Regions from separate parts of the Neobacillus sp. K501 genome, predicted to be linked through region 1. Evidence: predicted binding sites of a transcription regulator. Region 1 holds the regulator's gene; each other region holds the start of a gene.

Region 1 (4,217 bases):
TAATTCTACAACCTTTGTCGCAATCCGATTAATGAAGTAACGGTCATGAGAGACGAATAAAATCGTTCCAGGATAATCGATCAGCGCATTTTCGAGTACTTCCTTGCTATCAAGGTCCAGATGGTTAGTAGGCTCGTCCAAAATCAAGACATTGGCTTTCTCCAACATCAGCTTCGCGAGTGCAAGTCGGGCTTTTTCACCACCGCTTAAGGTAGAAACGATTTTTAACACATCGTCACCAGAGAAGAGGAAATTTCCTAATACAGTCCGGATTTCCTTTTCGTTTTTTAAAGGATACTCATCCCAAAGTTCGTTCAATACACGCTTATTGGAGGTCAACTCCGCCTGCTCCTGATCGTAGTAACCAATATTGAGGTTGGTGCCATATAAGACATTGCCACTTAAGGCCGGGAGCTTTTTGATAATCGTTTTTAATAATGTCGACTTGCCAATGCCATTCGGACCTACTAAAGCAATACTATCGCCTCTGTAGACACGGAAGGAAATATCATCTGAAATTTTCTCGCCATCATAGCCAATCGCAAGGGAGTCAACGGTCAGAACATCATTTCCGCTTTGCTTTTCGATTTCAAATGAGAACGTTGCCGATTTTTCGTCACCTAACGGGCGATCCATAAGTTCCATTTTGTCGAGTTTTTTACGGCGGCTTTGAGCCCTTTTGGTTGTGGAGGCTCGTGCAAGGTTTCGCTGGATGAAGTCTTGAAGGGCTGCGACTTCCTGCTGCTGCCGCTCAAAAAGCTTCATATCCCGCTCATAATTGGCTGCCTTTTGATCCAGATAAGAGCTGTAGTTGCCGATGAATTTCTGAATTTGCTTACGAGAAACCTCATATACCTGTGTAACGACTTTATCTAAAAAGTAACGGTCATGGGATACGATCAAGATGGCTCCATCATAACCTTGTAAGTATTGCTCAAGCCAGGAAAGAGTATCAATATCTAGATGGTTCGTCGGCTCATCGAGGATTAAAATATCCGGCTTGGTTAACAGTAATTTCCCTAACGCCAGACGTGTTTTCTGACCACCACTTAGACTTGAAATCATCACCGAACTATCAGGGAAATTTAAACCATGTAAGATCGAGCGGATATCGGCCTCGTATTGATAGCCGCCTTGATCTTTAAACTGGATCTGAAGCTGGTCGTATTCCTTTAAGATCTTTTCATAGCTGCCACTGTCCTCGAAAGCGGAAGGGTCTGACATTCGTTCTTCGAGCTTTCTTAGTGATTTTTCCATGGACCTAAGGGATTCGAACACCGTCAACATTTCGTCCCAAATAGACAAATTCGATTCTAGGCCCGTATTCTGTGCTAAATAACCGATCGTGACTTCCTTCGGTTTAATAATTTCTCCGCCATCATGGGACAGGTGTCCGGCGATAATTTTTAATAGCGTTGACTTGCCCGCCCCGTTCCTTCCAACAAGGGCTACACGGTCACGGGTTTGTAATTCAAGTTTTATATTCGATAAAATAAGGTCAGCACCATAATATTTCTGTAATTGATTAACTTGTAATAATATCATTGAAATTCACCTCTATTACTTAAAATTAGTGTACCTTATTCCTACAGTTGCGGCAATAAAGGTCTATATGGTCATAGGTTTCTCCTGAAAAAACAGATAATTTATCGTAATTCGTTCAAAGTTTCACAGACAAATGGATAAAAATAGTGTATCATCTTTTTATTGGAGGATTAATTGTATGGCAGAGTTTACGCATTTTAACGAAGAAGGAAGAGCAAAGATGGTTGATGTTAGTGATAAACCAGAGACAGCACGGACGGCGCTTGCTCATTCCAGCATTGTTGTTAGTAAAGAAATCTATGAAAAAATCACAAATAATGAAATGAAAAAAGGCGATGTTCTTGCTGTCGCGCAGGTTGCCGCGGTATTGGCAGCGAAAAAAACATGGGATATCATTCCGATGTGCCATCCGATTCCGTTGACGGGTGTCAATGTAACCTTTGCTTGGGAACAGGAACAGACGGAAGCGTATCGCCTAAATATTCAAGCAGCAGTAAAAACAAAAGGGAATACAGGTGTTGAAATGGAAGCGCTAACAGCGGCATCTGCCTGTGCGTTAACCATTTATGATATGTGTAAAGCAGTAGATAAGGGTATGGTGATTGGATCAACTTATCTAGTGGAAAAAACCGGAGGGAAAAACGGAGATTTCCTAAGAACCGAACCGGTTAAATAAAGAACAAAGGGTGTGGAGATTATGAGTAACGATACGATGAAAATACCACAAGCGACAGCAAAGCGACTTCCCTTATATTATCGATTTCTAAAGAATCTTCATTCTTCCGGCAAACAAAGGGTTTCCTCGGCGGAATTAAGTGAGGCCGTGAAAGTGGATTCTGCAACCATTCGCCGGGACTTTTCCTATTTTGGTGCCTTAGGGAAAAAGGGTTACGGCTACAATGTGAATTATCTTCTTACATTTTTCAGAAAAACATTAGATCAGGATGAATTAACAAAAGTGGCGTTGATTGGGGTGGGTAACCTCGGAACCGCTTTTCTTAATTACAATTTTTTGAAAAATAATAATACAAAAATTGCCTGTGCCTTTGATGTGGACACAGAAAAAATGGGTACGACGATCGGCGATGTCCCAGTCTACCATATGGATGACTTGGATGAATATTTGGCGAAAGAGGAAATTCCGGTGGCGATTCTGACGGTACCTGCACCGGTCGCGCAAATGATAACTGACCGGCTGGTAAAAGCAAATGTGAAAGGAATCTTGAATTTTACTCCAGCGAGATTAAATGTCCCGTCATCGATTCGTGTCCATCACATTGATCTAGCGGTAGAACTGCAATCTCTCGTCTACTTCTTAAAGCACTATCCAACGGCTGAGGAAGTGGAATAAAGTGAAACTTCAATCAGTGGGGGTTTTACTGCCCGTTAATGCGGGATAAATAACGATGACTTTAGGCTCTTCTCTAAAAGGGAAGAGTTTTTTCATTTCCACAACTTTACAACGTAACAGTGTTATGTTACATTGTTGTTAGAAGGGAGTTTTACAAAATGAGCGAGGAGTTAATTTCGAAAAAGGATTTATTAGAAGCGGCCGGAATTTCGTACGGACAGTTATACCGTTGGAAACGTAAAGACCTTATTCCTGAAGAATGGTTTGTACGGAAATCAACGTTTACGGGTCAGGAAACCTTCTTTCCAAAAGCAAAAATTTTAGAAAGAATAGAAAAAATCCAAACAATGAAAGAGAATTTGTCCTTAGATGAACTTGCAGATATGTTTTCACCCAATTTGTCAAATTTAACATTAGAGTCAAGCGAAATCATAAAACGTAACATTGTTTCTCAAGTTGTAATGGATTTATATTTAGATCTCGAAAAAAGCGGACCACGTTTTAATTTATCAAGGATGCTGGAGATTTATGTATTAGAAAAGCTGCTTCAATCAGGCGAAATTAGTTTGGATGAAGGGAAGATGCTGCTGCAAGTATTAATCCCCAACAGGCAGGAGATTAAGCAGAAACATTGTGAAGTGGTGATTACGAGAAAGCTTGGGGTATCTTCTTGTCTATTGTTAATCAATCCAGAGGGGTTCCGATGTGAACCTGGTACCAAAACGGTTGCACACCTCTCGTTGATGGCATGTATGGAGGAAATAAAAGCGAAATTACTATAAAGGAGCAGAAATATGGATTCGAAAATCAGGAGAGATTTGGTGATCAATGGTTTTGGGTCTTCCAACGGCGGAGAGTTCGATCGAGTGAAATTAAATGGAAAAGGGACCGTTAATAACGATATAGTATGTACGGAATTTGATTGCAACGGTTCTGGGGTTGTCAATGGGAATGTATTTGCACAAGCAGGCAAAATTAACGGAAACGGGAAAATTAACGGGAATTTTGAGGGTGAGTCCCTAAAGGTTGATGGAACAGCTAAAATCGCGAATAGCCTCTATGTTAAGAAACTAAAAGTAGCCGGAAAAGCAACTGTGGGCGGGAAAATTAAAAGTGATGAAATAGGTATCCATGGCCGGTTAACCGTAGAAGGAGATTGCGAAGCAGAAACGTTTAAGGCGGAATCACAATTTACAATCAGTGGTCTTTTGAATGCGGAAAAAATCGACATAAAACTTTTTGGGGATTGTAAAGCGAAAGAAATCGGTGGTCATACGATTGTGATTAAACAAAAAGCTTCGCTATTGGGACTATTTAAATC
Region 2 (4,217 bases), on a different contig from region 1:
ATTTTGGTTGTGGTTTTTCATTCAATTGGAATATAATAGGAATATAGATGTTCACAAAAATGTCACTATTTATCGTTAGAAGATATTACGAGCCTAATAGAAGCTTATGGAGGGGAAAAAATGATTAGGATGGCTGTAGCTAGTGTACTTGGGTTTGTATTAATTTTTATAGAATCAATGATTGTCATTAAGTTAAAAGGATATCATGGTATCGATTTTGGAGGCTTGGCACCATTCCTAAACGTTTGGGCAATGAATTTTTTCCTCGTCTACTGCATACTTACACAAGTAACAAATTGGTACCAAGAACGAACTGGTTTTGAAAGCAGTGAAGAAGATAATATTTATTAAAAACATAAAATACCTCCTCAATCACAATCGATTGAGGAGGTTTCTTTTGTTATACATGATGCTTTATCGTGTTATCTTTCATGACGGTTTTGCGGATGTATGGAGCTACCCAACGGTCTAAACCGTAACGGCCAGCGTTGTAACCTGCTGCCAAGATGATGAAGCCTAAGAAGATGTCAGTTGGGTTATGAGATACGGTTCCTGCCAGGAAGAAGCTGAAGTTCATCACTAAACCAAAGAACATTGCTGCAGTTGTTAAGCATCCTAATAATAGTCCTAAACCTACTAGCGTTTCACCCCAAGGAATAATGAAGTTGAATACATCAGCATTTGGAATCGCAAAGTTTTCTAGGAAACTTACATACCAGCTGTAGACCATATTTCCATCTGGACCTTTTACTGGGTTACCAACGGCACCCTTTAAAAATCCTGTCGCGTCGAAGCCACCTGTAATTTTATGAAAACCTGCTGTGAACCAAGCATATCCAAGATATAAACGAATAACGGTTAAAATAGCTGCAGAGATCTTATTTTCTCTTAAAAATTTGTTAAACATAATCCATTCCGCCTTTCGAAAAATTATTTGTTTTTGTTACTTTTACTATATTAGATACAAAGTTTTATTAACATGGGCAGGGTGTTAAGTTCAAAGTTTGTTCGAAATGTTTTGACAAGTATTTGAACAGCTTTATCATATTTCACAGTTGTCGTTAGGCAGTTGCTTTTCCGTTGTCAGTGACACGGTTTGTTTTCATTGTTTTACGAATGTATGGAACCACCCAGCGATCTAAGCCGAACCGTCCAGCGTTGTAACCTGCAGTCAAGATGATGAAGCCTAAGAAAATATCGGTTGGGTTATGAGATACAGTTCCAGCCAGGAAGAATGAAAAATTCATTACTAAACCAAAGAACATCGCAGCAGTTGTTAAACAACCTAAGAGAAGTCCTAAACCGATAAGTGTTTCGCCCCATGGAACGATAAAGTTGAATACATCGATATTTGGTAAAGCAAAGTTTTCTAAGAAGCTTACATACCAGCTGTAGACCATATTTCCATCTGGGCCTTTTACTGGGTTAGCGATTGCACCTTTTAAGAATCCTGCAGCATCGAAGCCACCTGTGATTTTATGAAAACCTGCTGTGAACCAAGAATATCCAAGGTATAAACGAAGGACAGTAAGGATACCAGCGGCAACTTTATTTTCTCTTAACCAATTTGCAAGCATTTTTAAGCATCTCCTTGTAAGATATGTTTGTTATCTTTATTACACTCTTAATATAACAAATTAATCTTGAATTGAGGATAGATTGTTCACTGTTTCACAATTTCGCAATAAAGATTTGAACAAATTATTAACGTGTGATTTTTTTCCAAAACCACTTGATAAAACTAATTATATTAGTTAAAATAAAACTAACTATATTAGTTAAGGGGATGATCACTGTGAGAGTGATTAAAAACGGATTTTTGTATCAAGTGACATTTATGCCTAATGTGTTTCCGGTGAATTGTTATTTAGTGGAGGAAGAGGATTGTTTGACCTTGATTGATGCTGCACTGCCTTATAGTGTGAAGGGGATATTTAAGGCAGCGGCAGAGATTGGAAAGCCGATTACAAAGATTGTTTTGACTCATGCACATGACGATCATGTTGGTGCACTTGATGCCATCAAGGAAGAACTTCCTGATGTGCCCGTTTATATATCTATTCGTGATCACAGACTGATGAGTGGTGACGTTTCACTTGATCCGCATGAACACCAAACCCCAATAAAGGGCGGCGTTCCGAAAAAGCTAAAGACAAGAGCCAATGTTTTATTGAAGGAAGGAGATCTTGTCGGCTCATTAGAGGTGATTGAAACTCCAGGCCATACCCCAGGATCGATTTCATTTTTGGATAGTCGGACAAAGACGTTGATCGCTGGCGACTCTTTTCAAACAAGGGGTGGAATTGCGGTATCAGGGGATATGAAGCCGTTGTTTCCCTTCCCCGCTTTCGCTACTTGGAGTAAGAACATTGCTCTTGATAGTGCCAAGAAGCTTGTGAATTACCGACCAAAGCTGCTTGCTGTAGGTCATGGAGAAATGGTTGAAAATCCTGTGAAAGTAATGGAACAGGCGATAATAAACATCGAGCAAAAATTGAATAAAGGAGTATAGAGGATGTCACCAAGACCTAAGGTAGCACTCGAAATTTCAACAATACTAGAAGTAGCTGGCGAGATTGCCGATGATTTTGGAATGCAAGAAGTAACATTGGCAAACCTGGCAAAAAAACTAGGAATCCGTCCACCATCATTATATAACCATTTTGATGGGCTCGGGGGTTTAAGAAAGAAACTTGCGATATATGGTCTAGAACGACTTTATGAGGAATTAGCCCATGCAGCAATTGGAGTGTCAGGAGAGGAGGCTGTTTTAGCGATTAGTAAGGCCTATGTCAACTTTGCCCGCAAACACCCCGGAATTTATGAGGCGACTTTGATGGCACCTGATTCAGGGGATGAAGAGGTTCAACAACATAGTGTTAGAGTAGTAGATCTAGTTGTCCGTGTGCTGCATGCCTTTGACTTAGATGGCGACAGAGCCTTCCACGCGGTAAGAGGACTTCGCAGCATTCTGCATGGCTTTTCCTCATTAGAACAGCGGGGCGGATTTAAAATGTCATTGGATATCGATGAAAGTTTTTTGATCATTATTAAAGCGTACATGAAAGGAATTAGGGAAAGCTAGATTCTCATGTTTCTCTTTCAAAAATTACCATTATTGAGGCTCGTCCGTTGACGAGTCTATTTTTATTGAAAATGTTATAATGGTAGTAATATTTTTTATCAAAGGAATGAAGAGGATGCGGAACATAGAGAAATTTGGTTTGGTATTGGACGTAGAAACAACAGGGTTAGGGCCAACAACCGATGAAGTTATCGAATTGGCGTTGAAGTTATTTTTATACGATGGGGACACAGGAGAGGTCAAAGAAATAATCGAGGAAGATTCCTTTCTTCGTGAGCCGATTTCAAGTTCCGCACGAAGAAACTATGACCGTGCCTATCAAGTTCATGGAATTCCCTATGAATTAGTAGAAGGAAAAAGCTTTTATGATGTGAAAATTAAAACCTATTTCCATCGTGCGGATTCAGTCTTTGCTCACAATGCTTCCTTTGACCGCAGCTTTCTTTACCATATGTATCCGGAAGTAAATGAACTAAAGTGGTATTGTACAATGAGAGGAGTAAAATGGAAGAATTACGGTTTCCCAAACGGTAAACTTCTCACACTCCTACAAGCTCATGATATTACGAACTATCAAACACACCGAGCACTTGACGATATTACATACCTAATGGACTTGCTCAAGAAAACAAGCCCCAAAGGAAACTTCTATCTTCAAGAAGTACTCGAAAATGGCCCCATGAGAAAATATCAGCCAACAGCGGCTAGAACCAAAATGGGCTAAAAAGAAAAGACATACAGTTTAATGATTGTATGTCTTATTTTTTTCTTTTACTGTCCGCCTGAGGTGGACAGTGTCCACGAGCGGTGACAGGCACCACTATCGACACCATTTATTTGTTTAAGTATCTTTCTTTTACGATGTTGCAGTGGTGCATTTGATGTCCAGCGATGATGTAGGCGATGGATCTGGTTGTGATTTCCATGCCGTTGGCGTTTCCTGTGGTTTCCCACGCTCCAATTGGAGTGTTTTGGATTTGGGTGATGGTGGCGTTTCGTGTTGTGATGAAGTCGTTGAGGATGTTTGCCATCGGGAGCTCGTTAGTTTGGGCTGCTGCTACATAATCGTTTTCGTTAAAGCCGGCTAAGGGTGTTTGATCACCACGGCTTACGCGAAGTAGACGGTAACTCA
Region 3 (4,217 bases), on a different contig from region 1:
AAACTCGCTGCTTTCCAAGCAATTAGGCTTTCATAAGGAATTCCGTCCGGATGAGGTAGCCCTAACCGTAATGGAAGTTATTAATCTTCCAAAAGAGAAAATAAATGACCGCTTTAACTTGGAAGAAAATCAAGGCTGTACGATAGAAATCTTTGGAGATTCCACAAAAGGGAATCTTGGAACTGCGTTTCTTTATACGAATAAAGATAGCTTGAATATTGGGGTAGGCACAACCCTTTCTAGTATGATTAATGCGAAGATGAAGCCGTATGAGCTTTTGGATTATTTAAAAACTCATCCAATGGTTCGCCCCCTTATCGCAGGCGGTGAATCGGCTGAATATCTTGCCCACCTCATTCCAGAAGGGGGTTACAGGTCTGTGCCAAAGGTTGCCGGGAACGGTGTTGTTGTCGTCGGAGACGCAGCCCAGTTAGTTAATGCGATTCATCGAGAGGGATCAAACATGGCGATGGCATCAGGCAAAATGGCCGCAGAAACCGTTATTGAGGCTAAGTTCCGCGGGGATTTTTCTGAATCTAGTTTAAATCTCTACCGGGAGAAGTTATATGATAGCTTTATTATTAAAGATTTAGAGAAATATAAAGATGCGGCGCACACATTTGAAAAATATCCACAATATTTTAAGGAATATGTTCCGATGATGAACAAAGCGGCCAGCAAGTTCTTTACGGTTGATGGAACCCCAAAACGTGATAAGCAGAAGCAAATTATGAAGAGTGTAACAGCTGAACGAGGAACGATTAAAGTATTGCAAGATATTTATCGTGCTTGGAAGGCGGTGAAATAATGTCAACGAAGAATATCGAAGAAAAACAGTATCTTCTTCGCTTTAAGGCAGACACGAAGTCACATTTAACGGTAATGGACCATGATATTTGTATGACAAAATGCCCTGATAAAATTTGTACGGTGTTCTGTCCCGCTGAGGTTTATAAATGGGAAGGCCTAAGAATGCAGGTTGGTTATGAAGGCTGCCATGAATGCGGCAGCTGCCGCATTGGATGTCCCTATCAGAATATCAAATGGGAATATCCAAAAGGAGGTCATGGAATTGTCTTTAGATTAGCATAAGAAAAGGTGCTGTTGCAAAATAAGCAACAGCATCTTTTTCTTTTATATATAACGACATATGTATGTTATTTCACAAGTGAGAATAAAAAGAAGGTGAAGCGGAAGGTAAGTATATTTTGGGGATTAGCTTATTTTCTCTTGTAGGCTTAATGAGGAAAGGTTATCAAGTTTGCTTGATTTCACGAACGAACTAGCTAAATGATTGGCAGAATCCATGGACTCCATTGCTTGAGAACAATAGAATGGTCTTCGCCAATTAAAATCACCTTCGCAATCGGCAGGATAAATACTCACTTTCCAGTGGTAATAGATTTTTGGCTGAGGGAGCTGTACCCCTTCGACGGCAATTAGCCAATGCGTCGGTGAATCATAGTGAAAAAGCTCGGATTCCTGAAGTGATGCTAGGTCATTTACACCAATAGGAATTAGTGCCTTTTGATAAAAATCGTGATAATTAGGGGTTTTCATAATTTTTAGCCCTCCCTTATTACTTCTATCTATATTATATGAAAGTTTCTTAGTTTTTTTGAGTATAAATGTTAAAATTTTTTGAAAATTTTAACAAGCTATTTTGTCTTGTTGATAAAATGCCTTTTTTCTTGCAATATGTGACTGGTGTCACAACAAAAGAGAAACTTAACTTTTATACTAATAACAACAATAAACACAAAGAGGTGTAGTTAGAGATGAGTGGTTGCATGAGTGCTTTTGGAGGTATGCCTCCAGCAGACCTTTGTAAAGGATTGAAGCAATTAAAGGAAGAACATCCGCCATTATTAGTCCAATTAGATGGACTATATAAATTAACGCAGGAAATTGAACAACATGATGAGGTGGAAAGAAGTTTTGCTGAATTAATCATTCAGGTGACAAAATTTAAGGATGATCTTGACCCACATTCTGACAGGGAAGAGGGGGTTCTTTTTCCAATGATGGGAGTATATATTGGAACAACTTCTGGTCCGATTGCCGTAATGGAATACGAACATGACCAAGCGAAATCCCATATTGGAGAATTCTTGTCAAAGGCTGACAGCAGTCAAGCGATAGAAGAAATGAAAAATTTAGCTGTATTAATTAAAAATGCCTACTTCATTCTAACTGAGCATTTTGCTAAAGAAGAAAATGTGCTTTTCCCGATGGCAGAAAGAATGCTTTCAGATGAAGAGAAGGAAGAATTATATCAAAAAATTCAAGAGATAAAGTAAAGGATGGGATGCCCCATCCTTTTAATTATTCCATTCCCTTAATTTTTGGTCACTTGGTAACAGGTAGGCGGTTAATCCCAGTAATGGCAGGAATCCAAGTAACGATACCATTGAGGATAAACCAATTAAGTCAGCTATGTAACCGAGTCCAACGGAACCAATGGCGCCCATACCAAAGGCAAGTCCGACCGTTAATCCTGACATGGTTCCAATTTTTCCAGGAACAAGCTCTTGTGCATAGACAACGGTAACCGAAAAACTTGTCATCAAAATAAAACCGGTTAATGTAAGAAGAATAAATGTGACCATTGCCGGTACAAATGGAATGAGGATTGAAAAAGGGACCGTTAATAGCATCGAAATGAAAATAACCTTTTTCTTCCCAAAACGATCGGCAAGAGGACCACCAAAAAAGGTCCCTACCGCACCGGCTACTAAAAAGGCAAATAAGAAAAGCTGTGATTCTTTAATAGAAAGCGAATATTCTTTAATGCCATAAAAAGCATAGAAATTAGTCATTCCTGAAATATACCATGATCGAGCGAATATAAGGAGCAAGATTAACCATAATGTTTGCTTTACTTTTTTTGAAAGGACATTTTTTTGTTTTTGGTTCACACTCTCTTTTTTCTTTAGTAACAATCCATCTGGTGCTTTTAGTCTCTTATTATACCAATTTGCGATATAAATTAATAATATTACTGCCAGTGCAGCAACAATAGAAAACCAAGAAGCACCCCTTTGTCCTAGAGGGACAAGAATGAGTGCGGTAATCAGTGGAGCAAGTGCCTGACCCGTGTTACCGCCAACTTGATAGATTGATTGGGCCAGCCCTCTTCTTGTACCCGCCGCCATATAGGCCACTCTTGAACCTTCTGGGTGAAAGACAGCTGATCCAAGCCCAATAAAGAGCACTGAGATAACAATGAACTCAAAGCTTGGAGCAAAGGCTAAGCCTAGAACCCCGCCCAGCGTGAAGGTAAGGCCTATGGGCAAGGCATAGGGCATTGGTTTTTTATCTGTGATAATACCTATTACCGGCTGCATGACCGAGGATACAATATTTAAGGAGAAGGCAATCATACCAAGCTGGGTGAAGGAAAGTCCCATTGATTTTTCTAATACCGGAAACATTGCAGGAATGACTGATTGAATGGCATCATTGAGTAGATGACATATCCCTATGATGAAGAGTATATTGTACATCGTTGTTTCCGATGTGTTTTTTAGCTTCGCAGCTAAAACAGCAGGTTGACTCAAAATCCTCACCTCATGTATTTTTGGATATAATTTGTGAATAGTCACAATTATATCACTATTCCTAGCTGGTGGAAAAAAATACTGTTTTCATATGTAAATTGACACAAAACTAAAAGAGATTTATAATAATCTTGAAGCTGAGATAATTTTATAAAGGATGTAGTTTTTATGGATAATGAGTCATTGTCTCAATCATTGAAGTTATTTATTGTCCTCTCAAGGGCTTACAAAGCGATTAATGAGCATGTTAATAAAGTTATTCAGACAAGTGGGTTAAATCCAACAGAATTTGCTGTTTTAGAGCTTCTATACCACAAAGGCGACCAACCAATGCAGCAAATTGGCGGAAAAATCTTGCTTGCAAGCGGCAGTATCACGTACGTGGTAGATAAACTTGAACAAAAAGGCTTGCTAATAAGAATTGCTTGTCCAAACGACAGACGTGTTACGTATGCTCAAATTACGGATAAAGGGAAAAGTTTTATTCAAGAAATTTTTCCGGAACATGCCCAGCAAATCCATCGTTTAATGTCGAGCTTAACAGATGAGGAAAAACTGGAAGCGATTGAATTATTAAAAAAATTAGGATTGCCAGCAGGAAAATTTTAATACGGCTTTTTGCCGTATTTTTTTTGTGTAAAAGGAATATGAATCACT
Region 4 (4,217 bases), on a different contig from region 1:
CTTCTGACGGAGTTCTTTTGTTGTAATCACTGCGTATTGGAAAGCAAGATTTCTCTTAAATCCTACTAACAATTGGCGAAATACGAGTGCGAAAAAGAATAGTAACAATTCTTTTATAACCGTACGAAACAAATCTCCCCCAAAAAGGGAGGAGATTGCTTCGGCTAAAAAATAGGCTTGTAGAATAATCATGACTCCTTGCATAGCTGTTAGAACAGCTAGCCTAATCAAAACCTGCATAGCCCCTTTATAAGAAAACAATGCCTTGTCCATTAGTAAGTCAAATGCTCCTTATCAGATACTCTTTTTCTAAAAATATAGTAACTCCATATTGTATAACCTAATACAAACGGCAGGATTGAAACGGCGACAATCGTCATGATTTTTAGCGAATAGTCTCCGCTTGCTGCGTTGTAGACTGTTAAATCAAAGGCTTTATCAATGCTACTTATCATCACTCTCGGGAACAAACCTATAAAGATAGCTGAAACAGTAAATGCTAAACCAAGTCCCGACATTGTAAAAGATAGCCCCTCTTTTTTATGTGATATAAAGTAATAGGCGAGAGCGTAAGTAAGGACGATCAGGGAAACTAAAACGATTTCTGCGATGAAACGAACTTCAAAAATATCGGTCATGATTACTGACAATCCAACAAAAACAACTAATGCTCCTAGAACAGCCAAAGTTACCTTTTGGGCAAGCACCGCAGAATTTTTACGAATTTCTCCTTCTGTTTTTAGGGAAAGGAAATTGAGCCCATGTAAGAAGCAAAGCAAGGTAACGGTTAAGCCTCCCCATAGGGAATATATATTAATAAAATCTGTAAATCCAGCAGACATATTCATATCCTCTTGTATCGGCATACCTCTAAGCAAACTAGTAAAAAGTACACCTAAGAGGAATGGCGGAAGCAAGCTGCTGATAAATATTACCCAATCCCAAACATTAGTCCAGCGGGGATTATCCACTTTACGGCGAAATTCAAAGGCAACCCCACGTCCAATTAAGCAAAGAAGAACAGCCAGCAAAGGTAAATAATAGCCACTGAACATCGTTGCATACCAATGAGGGAATGCAGCGAAAATGGCACCACCCCCAGTCAGAAGCCATACCTCATTTGCATCCCAGAAAGGACCGATTGTATTTACCATAATCGTCCGATCCTTTTGGGATCGTGCTAGTAATCTTGTTGATATACCCACACCAAAATCAAATCCTTCTAGAAAAAAGAAACCAATAAAGACTACGGCGATTAAGACAAACCATAGTTCTGATAATTCCATCTTAAGCACCTACCTTATTAAATGGATCTGTTATTGATTTTGCTGCACCTTTGGATTGGAGTTCCGGACCCTTTTTAATTTCACGAATCATTAGGTAAACCATGACCACTAAAAGTATGGTGAAAATTAATAGATACATAATCATTGAAAATAATATCATCCCAGCTGAGACATTTGGAGAAATCGCATCAGCAGTAGTCATTAAACCAAAAACTGTCCAAGGCTGACGTCCTATCTCCGTCATGATCCAGCCAAAGGTATTGGCCAAAAACGGAAATGAAATGGCAGGAATCAATAATTTTAAGAATAAGCTGCTATGTTCAATCTTTCTTTTTCTCCATAAATAAATGCCAACAATTGATAGCAGAATCATTGCGGTACCAAAGCCAATCATTAAGCGAAAACTCCAATAGGTCGTTTTGACAGGAGGTATATAGTTGGTACCATCACCAACTATAGAATCGTATTTTTCCGTATATTCCTTTTGCAGCGTTTCCATCCCTTTCAGGCCGCCTTCAAATTTTGAATAAGATAAAAAGCTTAATGCATAGGGAATATTCAACTCAAACGTATTCTCCTGTGCCTCAGTGTTAATAGTAGCAAATATTGACCAAGGCGCTGGGTCAGGTGTGTCCTTCCAAATTCCTTCGGCTGCGGCCATTTTCATGGGCTGTGTTTTCACTAAATATTGTGCCTGCCAGTGGCCACTTAAAGCTGTTCCAATACTACCGATTAATCCAATAATCATTGCCAGTCTCATTGACCTTTCATAAAAATCAACATGTCTTTTCTTTAATAGATTATAAGCACTTATACCGGCAACAAAAAAGGCAGCTGTACACAATGCACCAGTAAAAACATGTGGAAATTCCACTAGTAATTGTCCGTTCGTAATTAATGCGAGAAAATCATTCATTTCTGCACGACCATTGTTCATTTCAAATCCAACCGGGACCTGCATAAATGAATTAGCTGTTAATATCCAAAAGCCCGACAATATTGTTCCTAATGACACTAGCCAAATACAAGCTAAATGAACTTTTTTTGAAAGCCGATCCCAGCCAAAAATCCATAGTCCAATAAAGGTTGATTCCATAAAAAAGGCGAGCAGTGCTTCAATAGCTAGTGGTGCTCCAAAAACATCGCCAACAAATCTTGAATAATCGGACCAATTCATCCCAAACTGAAATTCTTGAATAATTCCTGTTACAACACCGACGGCAAAGTTAATTAAGAAAAGATGCCCCCAGAATTTCGCCATTTTTTTGTAAATCTCTTTCTTCTTCACCACATACAGCGTTTCCATTAAGGCAACCATAAAGACCAGCCCGATAGAAAGTGGGACAAAAAAGAAGTGGAAGATGGTTGTTGCGGCAAATTGAGCTCTTGCCAAGATTACTGCATCCACGGTATTACCTCCTCAAAATTCAATTCCTAATGCTCAATATTTCACAATAATAACGTTTTGTTTTCATTATTTCCCCCTATTTTTATATTGTTAATAATAATTATCAATTAATAATATCTTCAATTAAATCTTAACAAATAATACCAGAAATACTCAGGTGGTTTTTGACAAAAATGTGACAAAAATAGAACAGCCATTATGACTGTTCTATCCATCCTATTTTTATTTTGATTTTCTAAGTGATGAATCAAAATAATACCAATTTTCCTCAGGAATAATATTTGAAACGGTTAAGATAAATGATGGGATCCTTTGAACATCAAAAACGATTGCTCCAATCTTTTTTGTAAATATAAGAAAGGCATCTCCATGTGAGTAAGACGATAAAGCATTTCCGATTTGCATTAAAGACATTAAAATCTCCTGTTTCTCCTCCGCTTCAATGAAGACCTGTGGTGAGAACCTTAAGATCCATTCCTCTCCCTTAATTGAAAACCGGTACATCTCTCCTCACCCTTTATCTCAATTTATATTAAGATATGAGTCTTCCATAAATTTATGTTTCCAGAGAATTATCAATTTCAATTTTATTTTCCAATAATTATGATTTAAGCACTAAAAAAGCGCTTCCATTCCTTGACTGACCTATTTTCTTCGTGTATATTTAAAGCATCATGTATTATTTTGTAAAGTTTAAAAATTATACATACGTTATACATGATAATATTTATCTTTGGCACTTATACAGTGTTTCGAAAGGCTTAGGAGGAAATAGTAGATGCAAAACGGTAAAGTAAAATGGTTCAACAATGAAAAAGGTTTCGGGTTCATCGAAGTTGAAGGTGGAGACGATGTATTCGTACACTTCAGCGCTATCACTGGCGAAGGCTTCAAGTCTTTAGAAGAAGGTCAAGAAGTTTCTTTCGAAATCGTTGAAGGAAACCGCGGACCACAAGCTGCTAACGTTGTAAAACTATAATTTAAATCATAATGACTTATCAAAGGCTGACATGAATTGTCAGCCTTTTTCGTGAAGAATTCTTTAATGTAGAGCCGTTATCATGTCAGCTTTTTTCCGTAATCCTGTAACTTCTCTCCCACGGTACATTTTGAAATACAAAACCGATGTGCAAACCTCCTACCGCCCTCCTGTTTAAAATGCTGATGTAAAAGGCAGCCATTGCAGTATTGTACCATTAAGGATTCAACATAATTTAACAGTTCTTTTCTATTCGAATTCTTCACAAAATTTCTGCCTCCTATACCTAAAGAATTTGCGTTTTAGCGAAAATCTCTTTCCCTTCTAACGCCTGCGTTGCTAATTTGTCTGCCTCTTTATTATCCTTCCTGGAAATGGCTGTGTATTTTGGTGTAAGGGAAAGTGCCTTTATCTTTTCCTCAATCCGGTCAAGCCAGCGGTTAAGGACATCTTCATAGCATGGCCATTCCCCTTCTAACTGCTTAAGAACAACTTGGGAATCTCCTTTAAATTCACAAGGGAGATGATGAACTCCTAATTCCTC

The links. The regulator Rex, encoded in region 1, represses fermentation and respiration genes when NADH is low (regulators of the CRP and FNR family bind a similar motif). The targets are predictions, from matches to a motif close to TTGTGAAATATTTCACAA.
Region 2: a site for Rex is predicted at 1,660-1,677, ahead of ACWM35_RS17135 (DoxX family membrane protein). Genes of this name have one in related genera too.
Region 3: a site for Rex is predicted at 1,640-1,657, ahead of ACWM35_RS02760 (hemerythrin domain-containing protein). Genes of this name have one in related genera too.
Region 4: a site for Rex is predicted at 2,724-2,741, ahead of ACWM35_RS04610 (cytochrome ubiquinol oxidase subunit I). Genes of this name have one in related genera too.

What each region holds. Positions count from the first base shown of each region.
Region 1 covers NZ_JBSLYA010000017.1:4,257-8,473, forward strand. The annotation lists gene ACWM35_RS23795 (ABC-F family ATP-binding cassette domain-containing protein) at 1-1,545, opposite strand, end outside; gene moaC (cyclic pyranopterin monophosphate synthase MoaC) at 1,724-2,221, shown strand; gene ACWM35_RS23805 (redox-sensing transcriptional repressor Rex) at 2,243-2,896, shown strand; gene ACWM35_RS23810 (YhbD family protein) at 3,055-3,678, shown strand; gene ACWM35_RS23815 (cytoplasmic protein) at 3,691-4,217, shown strand, end outside.
Region 2 covers NZ_JBSLYA010000007.1:271,319-275,535, reverse strand. The annotation lists gene ACWM35_RS17145 (hypothetical protein) at 121-351, shown strand; gene ACWM35_RS17140 (DoxX family membrane protein) at 401-907, opposite strand; gene ACWM35_RS17135 (DoxX family membrane protein) at 1,062-1,577, opposite strand; gene ACWM35_RS17130 (MBL fold metallo-hydrolase) at 1,838-2,512, shown strand; gene ACWM35_RS17125 (TetR-like C-terminal domain-containing protein) at 2,516-3,085, shown strand; gene ACWM35_RS17120 (exonuclease domain-containing protein) at 3,201-3,809, shown strand; gene ACWM35_RS17115 (DinB family protein) at 3,919-4,217, opposite strand, start outside.
Region 3 covers NZ_JBSLYA010000001.1:560,594-564,810, reverse strand. The annotation lists gene ACWM35_RS02775 (FAD-dependent oxidoreductase) at 1-808, shown strand, start outside; gene ACWM35_RS02770 (ferredoxin family protein) at 808-1,092, shown strand; gene ACWM35_RS02765 (hypothetical protein) at 1,216-1,560, opposite strand; gene ACWM35_RS02760 (hemerythrin domain-containing protein) at 1,779-2,300, shown strand; gene ACWM35_RS02755 (MFS transporter) at 2,322-3,560, opposite strand; gene ACWM35_RS02750 (MarR family winged helix-turn-helix transcriptional regulator) at 3,729-4,169, shown strand.
Region 4 covers NZ_JBSLYA010000002.1:43,218-47,434, forward strand. The annotation lists gene cydD (thiol reductant ABC exporter subunit CydD) at 1-273, opposite strand, end outside; gene cydB (cytochrome d ubiquinol oxidase subunit II) at 273-1,286, opposite strand; gene ACWM35_RS04610 (cytochrome ubiquinol oxidase subunit I) at 1,288-2,694, opposite strand; gene ACWM35_RS04615 (hypothetical protein) at 2,917-3,198, opposite strand; gene cspD (cold-shock protein CspD) at 3,473-3,673, shown strand; gene ACWM35_RS04625 (zinc-finger domain-containing protein) at 3,754-3,939, opposite strand; gene ACWM35_RS04630 (ribonuclease H family protein) at 3,960-4,217, opposite strand, start outside.